Regions from separate parts of the Spirillospora sp. NPDC000708 genome, predicted to be linked through region 1. Evidence: predicted binding sites of a transcription regulator. Region 1 holds the regulator's gene; the other holds the start of a gene.
The links. The regulator HspR, encoded in region 1, represses chaperone genes until heat shock. The targets are predictions, from matches to a motif close to ANTTGAGTCNNNNNGACTCAANT.

Region 1 (6,776 bases):
CGCCGCAAGGAGTACGACGCGGTGCGGTCCATGCCGGGCGGTTTCCGCGGCCAGCAGGGCGGCGGGGGCTTCCCCTTCGACCTGGGGGACCTCTTCGGGCAGACCGGGGGCACGCAGACGGGCGGCGCGGGCGAGCGCATCGGCGACCTGTTCGGCGGCCTGTTCAACCGGGGCGGCGCCGGCACCCGGACGACGGGCGCGCGGCGGGCGCGGCGCGGCGCGGACGTCGAGACGGACGTGACGCTGTCGTTCGGCCGCGCGATGAACGGCGTGACCGTCCCGATCAAGCTGACCAGCGAGGCGGCGTGCCCGTCCTGCCGGGGCACCGGCGCGAAGGCCGGCACGGTGCCGCGGGTGTGCCCGAACTGCGAGGGCACCGGGCACGAGACCCGCAACCTCGGGAACTTCGGCTTCCAGGAGCCGTGCCGGGAGTGCCACGGCCGCGGGCTGGTCGTGGACGACCCGTGCCCGACCTGCCACGGCAGCGGCCGCAAGCAGTCGGACCGCACCATCCAGGCCCGCATCCCGGCGGGCGTCGCGGACGGGCAGCGGATCCGGCTGAAGGGCAAGGGCGCGCCGGGCGAGAACGGCGGCCCGCAGGGCGACCTGTACGTGAACATCAAGGTGCTGCCGCACAAGGTGTTCGGCCGCACCGGCGACAACCTGACGATGACCGTGCCGGTGACGTTCCCGGAGGCGGCGCTCGGCGCGGAGATCCGGGTGCCGACGTTCCAGGGGCAGCCGGTGACGCTGCGGCTGCCGGAGGGCACTCCGAACGGCCGGACGTTCCGGGTCCGCGGCCGCGGCGCGACGCGGCGCGACGGCACGAAGGGCGACCTGCTCGTCACCGTGGACGTGCAGGTGCCGCAGAAGCTCGACGATCAGGCCCGCGAGGCGCTGGAGCGGCTCCGCGACGCGGGCGCGGGCGAGGACCTGCGCGGCGAGCTGCTCCAGCAGGCGAGAACGGAGTGAGGTCATGGATCCGTTCGGCGACGACACCCCGGTCTATGTGATCTCGGTGGCGGCGCAGCTGTCCGGGCTCCACCCGCAGACGCTCCGCACCTACGACCGGATGGGGCTGGTGTGCCCGGGCCGCACGGCCGGCCGGGGCCGCCGGTACTCGATGCGCGACATCGTGATGCTGCGCGAGATCCAGCGGCTCTCCCAGGAGGAGGGCGTCAACCTCTCCGGCATCAAGCACATCCTGGAGCTGCAGCGCGACAACGTGCGGCTCCGCGAGGAGCTCGCCAAGGCGCACGCCGCCCTGGAGGAGCTCGCCAACGAACTCGAATCGACCCGGTCGGTCGCGGCGCGCCTGGCGCAGCAGCGGCGGCGCGGGGACCCGGGTGGCACTCCCGGCTCCGACCTGGTGCCGATCAGGCAGACCAGTGTCGTGGTGTGGCACGAGCGCAACCGGGAGTAACTCTCTCAGGAGTACGGGGACATGGACGTCAAGCTGACGCAGAAGAGCCAGGAGGCGGTGTCGGTCGCGGCCCGCAGGGCGGCGGCCGAGGGGCACCCCGAGGTGGAGCCGCAGCACCTGCTGGTGGCGCTGATCGGGCTGCCGGAGGGCACCGCGGTGCCGCTGCTGGAGGCGGTCGGCGCGGACTGGCAGGCGGTCCGGCGGCGGGCCGAGGAGCAGCTGGCGGCGATGCCGAAGGCGCAGGGCTCGACGGTCGCGACGCCGCGGCTGTCGGGGCAGCTGAGCCGGGCGATCAACACGGCGGGCGCGCGGGCGCAGCAGCTGGAGGACGAGTACGTCTCGACCGAGCACCTGCTGGTCGGGCTCGCGGCGGACGGCGGCCCGGCGGCGGGGCTGCTGAAGGAGTTCGGGGCGACGCCGCAGGCGCTGCTGGACGCGTTCGAGAAGGTGCGCGGGCACGCCCGCGTGACCAGCGAGAACCCGGAGGGCACCTACCAGTCGCTGGAGAAGTACGGCGTCGACCTGACGGCGGCGGCGCGCGACGGCCGGCTGGACCCGGTGATCGGGCGGGACTCGGAGATCCGCCGGGTCGTGCAGGTGCTGTCGCGGCGGACGAAGAACAACCCGGTGCTGATCGGCGAGCCGGGCGTCGGCAAGACCGCCGTCGTCGAGGGCCTCGCGCAGCGGATCGTGGCGGGCGACGTGCCGGAGTCGCTGCGCGGCAAGCGGCTGGTGTCGCTGGACCTCGGCGCGATGGTCGCGGGCGCGAAGTTCCGCGGCGAGTTCGAGGAGCGGCTGAAGGCCGTCCTGAACGAGATCAAGGAGTCGGAGGGGCAGGTCGTCACGTTCATCGACGAGCTGCACACCGTGGTCGGGGCGGGCGCCGCCGAGGGCGCGATGGACGCCGGCAACATGCTGAAGCCGATGCTGGCGCGCGGCGAGCTGCGGATGATCGGCGCGACGACGCTGGACGAGTACCGGGAGCGGATCGAGAAGGACCCGGCGCTGGAGCGCCGGTTCCAGCAGGTGTTCGTGGGCGAGCCGTCCGTGGCGGACTCGATCGCGATCCTGCGCGGGCTGAAGGGCCGCTACGAGGCGCACCACAAGGTGCAGATCAACGACTCGGCGCTGGTCGCGGCGGCGACGCTGTCGGACCGCTACATCACGTCCCGGTTCCTGCCGGACAAGGCCATCGACCTGGTGGACGAGGCCGCGTCGCGGCTGCGCATGGAGATCGACTCCCGGCCCGTCGAGATCGACGAGCTGCAGCGCGCCGTGGACCGGCTGAAGATGGAGCAGATGAACCTGGAGAAGGAGACCGACGAGGCGTCCCGGCAGCGCCTGGAGCGGCTCCGCGCCGACCTGGCGGACAAGCAGGAGCATCTGAGCGGCCTGAACGCCCGCTGGGAGCGGGAGAAGGGCGAGCTGAACCGGGTCGGCGAGATCAAGGAGCGGATCGACCAGCTGCGCGGCGAGGCGGAGCGGGCCGAGCGCGACGGCGACCTGGAGACGTCCTCGCGGCTGGTGTACGGGGAGATCCCGGAGCTGGAGAAGCAGCTGGAGGCGGCGTCGGAGGCGGCGGACAGCCGCGACACGATGGTCAAGGAGGAGGTCGGCCCGGACGACGTCGCGGACGTGGTCGCGTCCTGGACGGGCATCCCGGCGGGCCGGCTGCTGGAGGGCGAGACGGGCAAGCTGCTGCGGATGGAGGAGGAGCTGGGGCACCGGCTCATCGGCCAGTCCGCCGCGGTGAAGACGGTGTCGGACGCGGTGCGCCGTGCGCGCGCGGGGATCTCCGACCCGGACCGTCCGACGGGCTCGTTCCTGTTCCTCGGCCCGACCGGCGTCGGCAAGACGGAGCTGGCGAAGGCGCTCGCGGAGTTCCTGTTCGACGACGAGCGGGCGATGACCCGCATCGACATGAGCGAGTACTCCGAGAAGCACTCCGTCGCGCGGCTCGTCGGCGCGCCTCCCGGGTACGTCGGCTACGAGGAGGGCGGCCAGCTCACCGAGGCCGTCCGGCGCCGCCCGTACTCCGTCGTCCTGCTGGACGAGGTGGAGAAGGCGCACCCGGAGGTGTTCGACATCCTGCTCCAGGTGCTGGACGACGGGCGCCTCACCGACGGGCAGGGCCGCACGGTCGACTTCCGCAACACCATCCTGATCCTGACCTCCAACATCGGGTCGCAGTTCCTGGTGGACCCGGCGATGGAGAACGGGGTGAAGCGGGAGGCGGTGTGGGCCGCGGTCCGCGACTCCTTCAAGCCGGAGTTCCTGAACCGGCTGGACGACGTGATCCTGTTCGACGCGCTGTCCACGGAGGAGCTGACCCGGATCGTGGACCTGCAGGTCGACCGGCTCGCCGACCGCCTCGCGGACCGGCAGCTCACGCTGAAGGTGACGGAGGCGGCGCGCGAGTGGCTGGCGCTGACCGGCTACGACCCGCTGTACGGGGCGCGGCCGCTGCGCCGCCTGGTGCAGACCGCGATCGGCGACCAGCTCGCCCGCGAGCTGCTCGCCGGGGAGGTCCGCGACGGCGACGAGGTGGTCGTCGACCTCGACGAGGCCGCCGACCGGCTCACGGTCCAGCCTTCCCGGGGGCTGACCCTCACCAAGTAGGGATCTTGCGACGGCTCCGCTCGGGGGCACAATGGCGGCGGAAGTCGCCGTCCCCCGAGCGGAGCCGTCGCGCGTGGAATACAGGATTTCGGAGCAGGGCCAGGAGGCGTTGAGAGCGGCGGTGCACCGGGCGACCGGTGCGGGCCACGCCGAGGTGGGGCCGCCGCACCTGCTGGCGGCGCTGCTGGACGACGCCGAGGTCGGCGCGCTGCTCGCGTTCACCGGCTTCGGCGCGGTGGCGTTGCGGGAGGAGACGGAGGGGCTGCTCGCGCGGCTCCCGGCGGGTTCCGGGGAACCCGGCATCGCGCCGCGGATGTCGAGCGCGCTGGTCAGGGCGGTCTCGGCGGCGTCCGAGGAGGCCGGGGGCGCGGAGGTGTCGGCCGTCGATCTGCTCGCCGGGCTCGCCGCCGGGGACGATCCGGCGGGGCGGCTGCTGCGCGCGAAGTACGTGACCCGGCAGCGGCTGCGCAGCGAGCAGGCGGGTCGGGAGGTCGTCCGGTCGCCGTACGCGCGGGACCTGACGCTGCGGGCCCGGGAGGGGACGCTCGAACCGGTCGTCGGCCGCGCGGCGGAGTCGCGGCGGCTGGTCGAGATCCTCTCCCGGCGGGACGGCGGGAACGCGCTGCTGGTCGGCGAGCGCGGCGCGGGCAAGAGCGCCCTGGTCGCGGGCTTCGCGCACCGCGTCGAGGCGGGCGATGTCCCGGCCGCGCTGCGCGGCGTCCGCGTGGTCGCGCTCGACCTCGCGGCGATGCCGGACGACGAACTCGACCGGATCACGGCGGCGGCCCGGCGCGGCGGCGTCGTGCTCGTGCTGGACGATCTGCACGCGGCGGCCCGTCCCGGCTCCCCGGTGCTCGCGGCGCTCGGCCGCCTCACGGACCCGGACGCGCCGCGGGTGATCGCGACGGCGACGCCCGCCGGGGAGCGGGAGCGCCTCGCGGACCTGCCGGTGCTGCGCCGGCATTTCCAGCGGCTGCCGGTGGCGGAGGCGTCCGTCGAGGACACCGCGATGGTCCTGCGCGTGCTGCGCGCGCGGTTCGAGGAGCACCATGGGATCACGATCCGGGACGCGGCGCTGGTCGCGGCGGCGCGGCTGGCGGATCGGTTCGGCGGGCGCGTGCGGCCGGGCGCCGCCGTCGAGCTGCTGGACGAGGCGGCGACGCGGCTCCAGGTCGACGCGGACGACGCGCCGGAGGAGCTGCGGGAGCTGGAGCGCAGGGTCGCCCGGCTGGAGATCGAGCGGTTCGCGCTGCTCAAGGAGGACGACGCCGCGTCCCGGGAGCGGCTCGCGGAGCTGGACCGGAGGCTGTCGGACGTGCGGATCGAGGAGCGCGTGCTGCGGGACCGGTGGTACCGGGCGCGGGACGACCGCGACCGGACCGCGGACCTGCGGCGCCAGGTCGAGGACGTCCGCGCCGAGGCGGAGCGGGCGCAGCGCGACGGCGATCTGGAGACGGCGGCGCGGCTGCTGTACGGGGAGCTGCCCGAGCTGGAGCGGCGGCTCGCCGAGGACGCCGAGCGGGACGCGGCGGCCGGGACACCGGACCGTGCCGAGCTGCGCGAGGACGACGTCGCGCGGGTGGTCGCCGATGTTCCGGCCGCTCCGGCCGACCCGATCGGCCTCGTCGACCTAGACGCCACCGACGAGCCCGGCGACCTCGTCCAGCAGGCGGTGGACGAGTCGGCCTTCCAGGAGGCGGCCGGCGAGCCGGACGTGCCCGCCGGGAAGGGCACCGACGCGGCGTGGGCGCCGCGTCCTCGGCCCGCTTCCCCGTCCCGGACCGAACCGTCCGGACCGTCCGAGCCGTCCGAGCCGTCCGAGCCGGACGCGGAGACGGCGGGGTCGCCCCTCGGCCTCGCCGACCCCCGGGCCCTCGGCCGTTACCGGCTGCTGCGGCGGCTCGGGCAGGGCGGGCAGGGCGTGGTCTACCTCGCCGAGGACGCGGACGGGCGGCGCGTCGCGGTCAAGGTGCTGCACGCCGCCGCGCTGGACCATCCCCGCGCGCGGGAGCGGTTCTTCCGGGAGATCGAGGCCGCCCGGCGGGTCGCGTCGTTCTGCACGGCGCAGGTCCTGGACGCCGACTTCGCGGGCGAGCTGCCGTACGTGGTGAGCGAGTACGTGACCGGCCCGTCGCTGCGGCGGGCCGTCGCCGAGGAGGGCACGCGCTCGGGCGGCGCCCTGGACCGGCTGGCGATCGGCACGATCACGGCGCTCGCGGCGATAGCGGAGGCGGGCATCGTGCACCGCGACTTCAAGCCGGACAACGTGCTGCTCGGCCCGGACGGTCCCCGCGTCATCGACTTCGGCATCGCCCGGATCACCGACGCCGGCTCGTCCGTCACCGGGCAGGCGATCGGCACGCCCGCCTACATGGCGCCCGAGCAGATCGAGGGCGGACGCGTCGGACCGGCCGCCGACGTGTACGCGTGGGCCTGCACGATGGTGCAGGCGGCGACGGGGCGGCCGCCGCACGGGGCGGACTCGATCCCGCAGATCATGTACCGCAAGCTGCGCGGGGAGGCCGATCTCGGCGACTTCCCGGCGCGGGCGTCCGGGACCCTGCGCGCGCTGGTCGGCGAGGGGCTGCGGACCGCGCCGGGGGAGCGGCCGGCGGCACGGGACGTGCTGCTGCGGCTGATCGGCCACGACGCCCCGGCGCCGACCCGGCTGCTCGCCGAGGGCGCCGCCCGCGCCACCGGCGCCCCCTGAACCGGCGGACGGCCCGGGGGTCCG
Region 2 (6,776 bases), on a different contig from region 1:
GGTTCGAGTCCACGAAGTGGTACAAGTTCGCGCGCGTCGGCCGGGACAGCGCCCAGGCGGCCGGGTTCGGGACCACGTTCGTCCCCAACGTCTACGACTTCGGCTACATGAAGCAGGAGGACGCCGGCACCAAGCCCAAGTCGGCGCTCGCGCAGGAGGTCATCTACGGCAACAACTACGGCAAGCGCTCGCTGGACAAGACCTACCTCGCCGCGGCGGCGGCGACCGGGCGGCTCACCATCAGCCCGCTGCACACCGTCACCGGCGTCGCGCCCGCCTCGGGCGGCGGCTACACGGTGGAGATGACGCAGATCGACACGGCCGGCAACACCGTCGCGCGCAAGACCGTCACCGCGGACCGGGTGTTCTTCGCCGCGGGCAGCGTCGGCACGCCCAAGCTGCTGGTCGCGATGAAGGCGCAGGGGCGCCTGCCGAACCTGCCCGACGCGGTGGGCGACGGCTGGGGCAACAACGGGAACGTGATGGTCGCCCGCGCCAACCACATCTGGGACACCACCGGGGCCGACCAGTCCACGATCCCGGCGATGGGCATCGACAACTGGAGCGACCCGAACGGCCCGGTCTTCGCCGAGATCGCCCCGTTCCCGGCGGGCACGGAGCTGTGGGTCAGCCTGTACCTGGCGATCACGAAGAACCCGAACCGGGCGAGGTTCACCTTCAACTCGGGCACCGGCAAGGTCGACCTGTCGTGGCAGTCGTCGTGGACGCAGCCGTCCATCGACGCCGCCAAGCGCGTCTTCGACAAGATCAACAGCAAGGCGGTCACCGTCTACCGGTCGGACATGTTCGGCGTCAACAAGGTCTGGGGCGACGACTTCGTCTACCACCCGCTCGGCGGCTGCGTCCTCGGCAAGGCCACCGACGCCTACGGGCGGCTGCCCGGCCACCCCGGCCTCTACGTGGTCGACGGCTCGCTCGTCCCCGGCAGCACCGGCGTCAACCCGTTCGTCACCATCACCGCGCTGGCCGAGCGGAACATCGAGAAGATCATCAAGACCGACCTGGCCTGAGAACGCCGAACGCCCGCACCGGTGGATTCCGGTGCGGGCGTTCCGCGTTCGCCGGGTCAGACCGCCACGGGCGTGGTGGCCGGCTCCAGCGCCAGCTCCAGCACCTCGCGGACGTCGCTGACGGCGTGGACCGTCATGCTGTCCAGCACCTCGGCCGGGACGTCCTCGAGGTCCGGCTCGTTGCGCTTCGGCACGATCGCGGTGGTGATGCCGAGCCGGGACGCGGCCAGCAGCTTCTGCTTCAGGCCCCCGATCGGCAGCACCCGCCCGGTCAGCGACACCTCACCGGTCATCGCCACGTCCGACCGGACCGGCCGCCCCGACAGCAGGGACGCCAGCGCCGTCGTCATGGTGATGCCCGCGCTCGGGCCGTCCTTCGGGATCGCGCCGGCGGGCACGTGGACGTGCACGCCGCGGTCCTTCAGGTCGCCGACCGGCAGCTCCAGCTCCGCGCCGCGCGAGCGCAGGTAGCTGAGCGCGATCCGGGCCGACTCCTTCATGACGTCGCCGAGCTGCCCGGTCAGCGTCACGCCGGTGTCCCCGGTCTCCTTGTCGGCCAGCGACGCCTCGATGTAGAGGACGTCGCCGCCCGCGCCGGTGACCGCCAGGCCCGTCGCGACGCCCGGCACGCCCGTCCGCCGCTCCGACCTGCTGAGCTCGACCTCCGGGGTGAAGCGGGGCCGTCCCAGGTAGTCCTTCAGGTCGTCCGCGCCGATCGCGACCGGCAGCTCCGCCTTCTCCAGCGCGACGTTCGCGGCGACCTTCCGCAGCACCCGCGCGATCGACCGGTCCAGCGACCGGACGCCCGCCTCGCGGGTGTACTCGGCGGCCAGCAGGCGCAGCGCGTCGTCGCCGAACGTCACCTCCGACGGCTCCAGCCCGGCCTTGTCGAGCTGGCGCGGCAGCAGGTGGTCGCGGGCGATGGTGACCTTCTCGTGCTCGGTGTAGCCGTCCAGCTGGACGAGCTCCATCCGGTCGAGCAGCGGCCCGGGGATCGCCTCCACCACGTTCGCGGTCGCGAGGAACAGCACGTCGCTCAGGTCGAGCTCGACCTCCAGGTAGTGGTCCCGGAACGTGTGGTTCTGCTCGGGGTCGAGGACCTCCAGCAGCGCCGCCGTCGGGTCGCCCCGGTAGTCGGCGCCGACCTTGTCGACCTCGTCCAGCAGCACGACCGGGTTCATCGAGCCCGCCTCGCGGATCGCCCGGACGATCCGTCCCGGCAGCGCCCCCACGTAGGTGCGCCGGTGGCCGCGGATCTCCGCCTCGTCCCGCACGCCGCCGAGCGCGACGCGCACGAAGTTGCGCCCCATGGCCCGCGCGACCGACTCGCCCAGCGAGGTCTTGCCGACCCCGGGAGGACCGGTCAGCGCCAGGACGGCGCCGCTCCGGCGCCCGCCCACGACGCCGAGGCCGCGGTCCTCGCGGCGCTTGCGCACCGCCAGGTACTCGATGATGCGCTCCTTGACGTCGTCGAGGCCGGCGTGGTCGGCGTCCAGGATCTTCCGCGCGCCCGCGATGTCGTAGGCGTCCTCGGTCCGCTCGTTCCACGGGATGTCGAGGACGGTGTCCAGCCACGTGCGGATCCAGCCGCCCTCCGGCGAGGCGTCGGACGACCGCTCCAGCTTGTCGACCTCCTTCAGCGCCGCCTCGCGGACCTTCTCGGGGAGGTTCGCGGCCTCGATCCGGGCGCGGTAGTCGTCCTCCTCGCCGGCGGGGTCGCCGTTCAGCTCGGCCAGCTCCTTGCGGATGGCCTCCTGCTGCTGCCGCAGCAGGAACTCCCGCTGCGTCTTCTCCATGCCCTCCTGGACGTCCTTGCGGATCGTCTCCGCGACGTCCAGCTCGGCGAGGTGGTCGCGCGTCCAACCGATGACCAGCTCGAGCCGCTCGACGACGTCGACCGTCTCCAGCACCTCGACCTTCTGCTCGGTCGTCAGGTACGGCGCGTACCCGGCGTTGTCGGCCAGCGTCGAGGGGTCGTCGATCTGCTGCACCACGTCCACGACCTGCCACGCGCCGCGCTTCTGCAGGATCGCGCTGACCAGGCCCTTGTACTCCTTGGCCAGCTCCTGCGCGCGGCCGCTCGCCGGCGGGGTCTCGATCGCCGTGCCCTCGACCCACAGGGCCGCGCCCGGCCCGGTCGTCCCGGTCCCGATCCGCACCCGCTGCACGCCCCGGACGACCACCCCGGGCTCACCGCCCGGCAGCCGCCCCTCCTGCTCGATGACGCCGAGCGTGCCGACGGCGGCGTACTGCCCGTTCACCCGCGGGACCACCAGCACCCGCGGCTTGCCCGCCGACCGGATGCCGGGGCCCTTGGGCTGCGCCACCGCCTTGGCCGCTTCGACGGCCGCCCGCACCTCGCCGCTCTCGGACAGGTCGAGGGGCACCACCATGCCCGGCAGAACGGCCCCGTCGTCCAGGGGCAGCACCGGCAGCGTCAGGGTCTCGCTCATGCTCAGCTCCAAGTCCTTCGTCGCGGCCCCCTCGGGAGGGACCGTCCCGGTCGCCCGGGAACCCAACACCAAGTTGAGTCATACTCACTCAAGAAAACGGAGCAACTAATAATTTCCTCAGCAACGTTCGCTCTCAGCGATCACCGGCCCGGCCTACCCTGACCCCATGAGCCGGACCTTGGCGACGGACGCGAACGGCAACGCCCTGACCGCGTTCCTGCCTGCCGTATCCACGTCCAACGCGCCGGCCGACGCCCCGATGCCCGCCGCCTTGGCCGCCGTCCGCCACGGGACGTCCGTCCTCCTGGTCTTCGACCGCCACCGCCGCCAGCGGGAACTCCCGGGCGGCCGGATCGACCCCGGCGAGACGCCCTGGCAAGCGGCCGTCCGGGAACTCCGCGAGGAGACCGGCCTCGACCTCCCCGCCCTCGCCCTCGCCGGCCACGCCCGCTTCCGCCTCGTCGACCCGCCCCGCGACGAGTACGCCGCCGTCTACACGGGCCAGGTCACCGCCCGCCACCGGTTCGTCCCGAACGAAGAGATCAGCGCCGTCCATTGGTGGAACACCACCACCGCGCCTCCCCCGAACGCCCAGCCCCTCGACACGACCCTCGCCCTCCTCGCGACTTCCCCGAGCCCGGCCGGTGCGGTCAGGAGATCAGCTTGCCGACGGTGGCGGGGGTGTCGGGCCGGCCGGTGGCGCGGCGGGACTCGTCGGCCGCCCATTTGAAGACGCCGGTGGCCATGAGGGACGGCTCGGACTCGGCGCGGGCGGCGTAGACCTCGGCGCGGGCCTCGTGCAGGGACGCGTCGCCGGGGTCGGCCTGGACGGCCATCTCCGCGAGGTGGGCGGCGAGGCGCAGGTCGCCGCCGTCGGCGGCGCGGCGAGCGGCGTCGGCGACCTTGGCGGCGCCGCCGGCGAGGGCCGCGACGGCGCGGGCGAGGTCGGCGTCGCGGGCGGGCTTGAGGTGGGCGGGGTTGCCGTCGTACCAGCCGCCGTACATGCGCCACAGGTTCCGCACGATGAACTCGGGCTCGTCGTACTTGGCCTGAAGGTAGACGCGGTCGGACAGGTGCGCGGGCGGGGCGACGGCGTGGACGATGTCGTCGAGGCGGCGGCCCTCGTTCAGCATCGCGAGGGTCTGGTCGACGATGCTCTCGAGCCATTCGGCGGTCTCGGTGAGGGCCTGCGCGATGCGGTCCGCGCCGAAGACGGGGGCGCCGTGCGACGGCATCATGATCTCGGCGCCGAGGGCCGCCATGCGGCGCAGGGCGTGCGCCCATTCGCGCGGGTACCGCTGCACCTTCTGCGGGTTGCCGCAGTTGGGGGTGAGCCAGATGAACAGGTCGCCGGGCAGGAGCAGCCTGTACTCGGGGACGTAGGCGACGGTGGCGTCGTCGGTCTCGCCCTTGGCGTGGAAGAGGTCGAAGGTGAGGCCGGCGCGGGTGACGGTCAGCGCGTCGCGGTAGGTGACGTCGGGCTGCCGGTACTCGGTGGGCCAGCGCAGGCCGGGGGCCTGGAACTGGCGCTGGTTGATCACGGAGTTGTAGCCGGCGGTGAGGACGTAGCGGTCGAAGCGGTCGCGGACGAGCTCGTGCGCGACGACCTGGGGGCGCGGTCCGTCCTCGGCGTCGAACGGGCCCATGCCCATGACGTGGTCGATGTGGCCGTGCGAGTAGAACGCGAGCGTGAGCGGGTCGGACGTCCAGGCGCGGACGCGGTCGTGCAGCCTCGCGGCGGTCATCTGGTTGCCGGTGTCGAACAGCATCAGCTCGCCCCGGCCGCGGAAGGCGATGACGTTGCCGAAGCCGGGCTGCCAGCCGAGGCCGTCGGCGATCTCGATGACGCCGGAGCCGCCCATGCCCGTGTGGACGATGCTGTCGTCGGCGGCGCCGCGCCAGACCCGGTCCGCGTAGTCCTTGATGTCCGCGTGGTTCTCGATGTCCATGGCGGGGCTCCGTTCGGGCGGCGGGTGGTGGTACGGATCACCCTGCTGCGGGACGGTGCACCGCGACAACCGGCGCTTCTCCCGCGTTCGTCCGGTTCGGCTGTGACATGTCACAATCGGCGGCGGGGAGGTCGCCATCGAGAAGGACCGGGTGCGGCGGGTCGCGGCGGACCTGGCGGCGCGCTGCGAGGGCCAGGTGAACCGGCTCGCGCGGGAGCTGACGCAGCGGCGCTTCGCCGCGATCCCCGAGTACGCGGACCTCCCGGCGGACATGCGGGACGTGGAGATCGCGGCGACCGCGCGGCACGCGATCAGGCGGTTCCTGCGGTTGGCCGAGGGCGCGCCGGCGGACGAGGACGACCTGCGGCTTTTCCGCGAGCGCGCCGCGCAGCGCGCCGAGGAAGGCATGCCGCTCGCGAACCTGCTGGCCTCGTACTACATCGGCGCCGAGGTCGTCTGGGACGCGCTGGTCGCCGAGGCCCGCCCGGACGAGCTGGCCGCGCTGCCGATGCTGGCGCGGCTGCAGCTGCGCGGCACCAACCGGGTCGTCGGCGCGGTGACGGAGGCGTACCAGGCGGAGCGGGCGGCGATCCTGGACGAGCGCCGCGAGGCCGTCCGGGAGGTGGCGCGGGCGCTGCTCGCCGGGGAGCCGGCGCGCGCGACGGCGGACCGGTTCGGGATACCGCTCGCGGACGCCTACCTGGTGCTGCACCTGCGCTTCGCCGCCACGGGCGTGGGCGCGGGTGCCGCGGGCGCGGGCGCTGCCGCTGACGCGGGCGCTGCCGCGGGCGCGGGCGGCGCCGCAGGCGGCGCGGGCATCGCCGAGCGCCGCGTGCTGCGGCGGATCCGCGCGGGCCTCGAAGGGTTCGGCGAGGGGACGCCGCTGCTGCTGCGGGACGAGCGCGGCGTGCACGTCCTGCTGCCGTCGGCCGCGGCGGAACGCCTTCCCGAACTGGCACGGCTGCTCACCGGGGCGGGCACCGCGGCCGGGCCGGTAATCGCCGGCGCGGCCCGCTCCGAGGGCACGGCGGACGTCCCGGACGCGTCCCGGCGGGCGGCCCGGATCGCCGGCATCGCGGAGGCCGCCGGGCGCCTCGCGGGCGTGTACGAGCTGGGCGACGTGCTGCTCGACTACCACCTGACCGGTCCCGGCGACAGCGGCCCCGCCGTCGCCGCCGTCCTGGACCCGCTCGGCGCGCGCCCCGAGCTGCTGGACACGCTCCGCGCCTTCCTCGACGCGGACATGGACCGCCGCAGGGCGGCCGCCGCGCTCGCCGTGCACCCCAACACCGTCGACAACCGGCTCGCCCGCATCGCCCTCCTCACCGGAGCCGACCCGCGCA

Region 2: a site for HspR is predicted at 3,556-3,578, ahead of lon (endopeptidase La). Genes of this name have one in related genera too.

Annotation. Positions count from the first base shown of each region.
Region 1 covers NZ_JBEPCJ010000011.1:117,394-124,169, forward strand. The annotation lists gene dnaJ (molecular chaperone DnaJ) at 1-972, shown strand, start outside; gene ABT299_RS11125 (heat shock protein transcriptional repressor HspR) at 977-1,423, shown strand; gene clpB (ATP-dependent chaperone ClpB) at 1,445-4,042, shown strand; gene ABT299_RS11135 (protein kinase domain-containing protein) at 4,116-6,752, shown strand.
Region 2 covers NZ_JBEPCJ010000015.1:83,654-90,429, reverse strand. The annotation lists gene ABT299_RS13890 (GMC oxidoreductase) at 1-1,031, shown strand, start outside; gene lon (endopeptidase La) at 1,088-3,484, opposite strand; gene ABT299_RS13880 (NUDIX hydrolase) at 3,651-4,214, shown strand; gene ABT299_RS13875 (alkyl sulfatase dimerization domain-containing protein) at 4,135-5,433, opposite strand; gene ABT299_RS13870 (RsbRD N-terminal domain-containing protein) at 5,585-6,776, shown strand, end outside.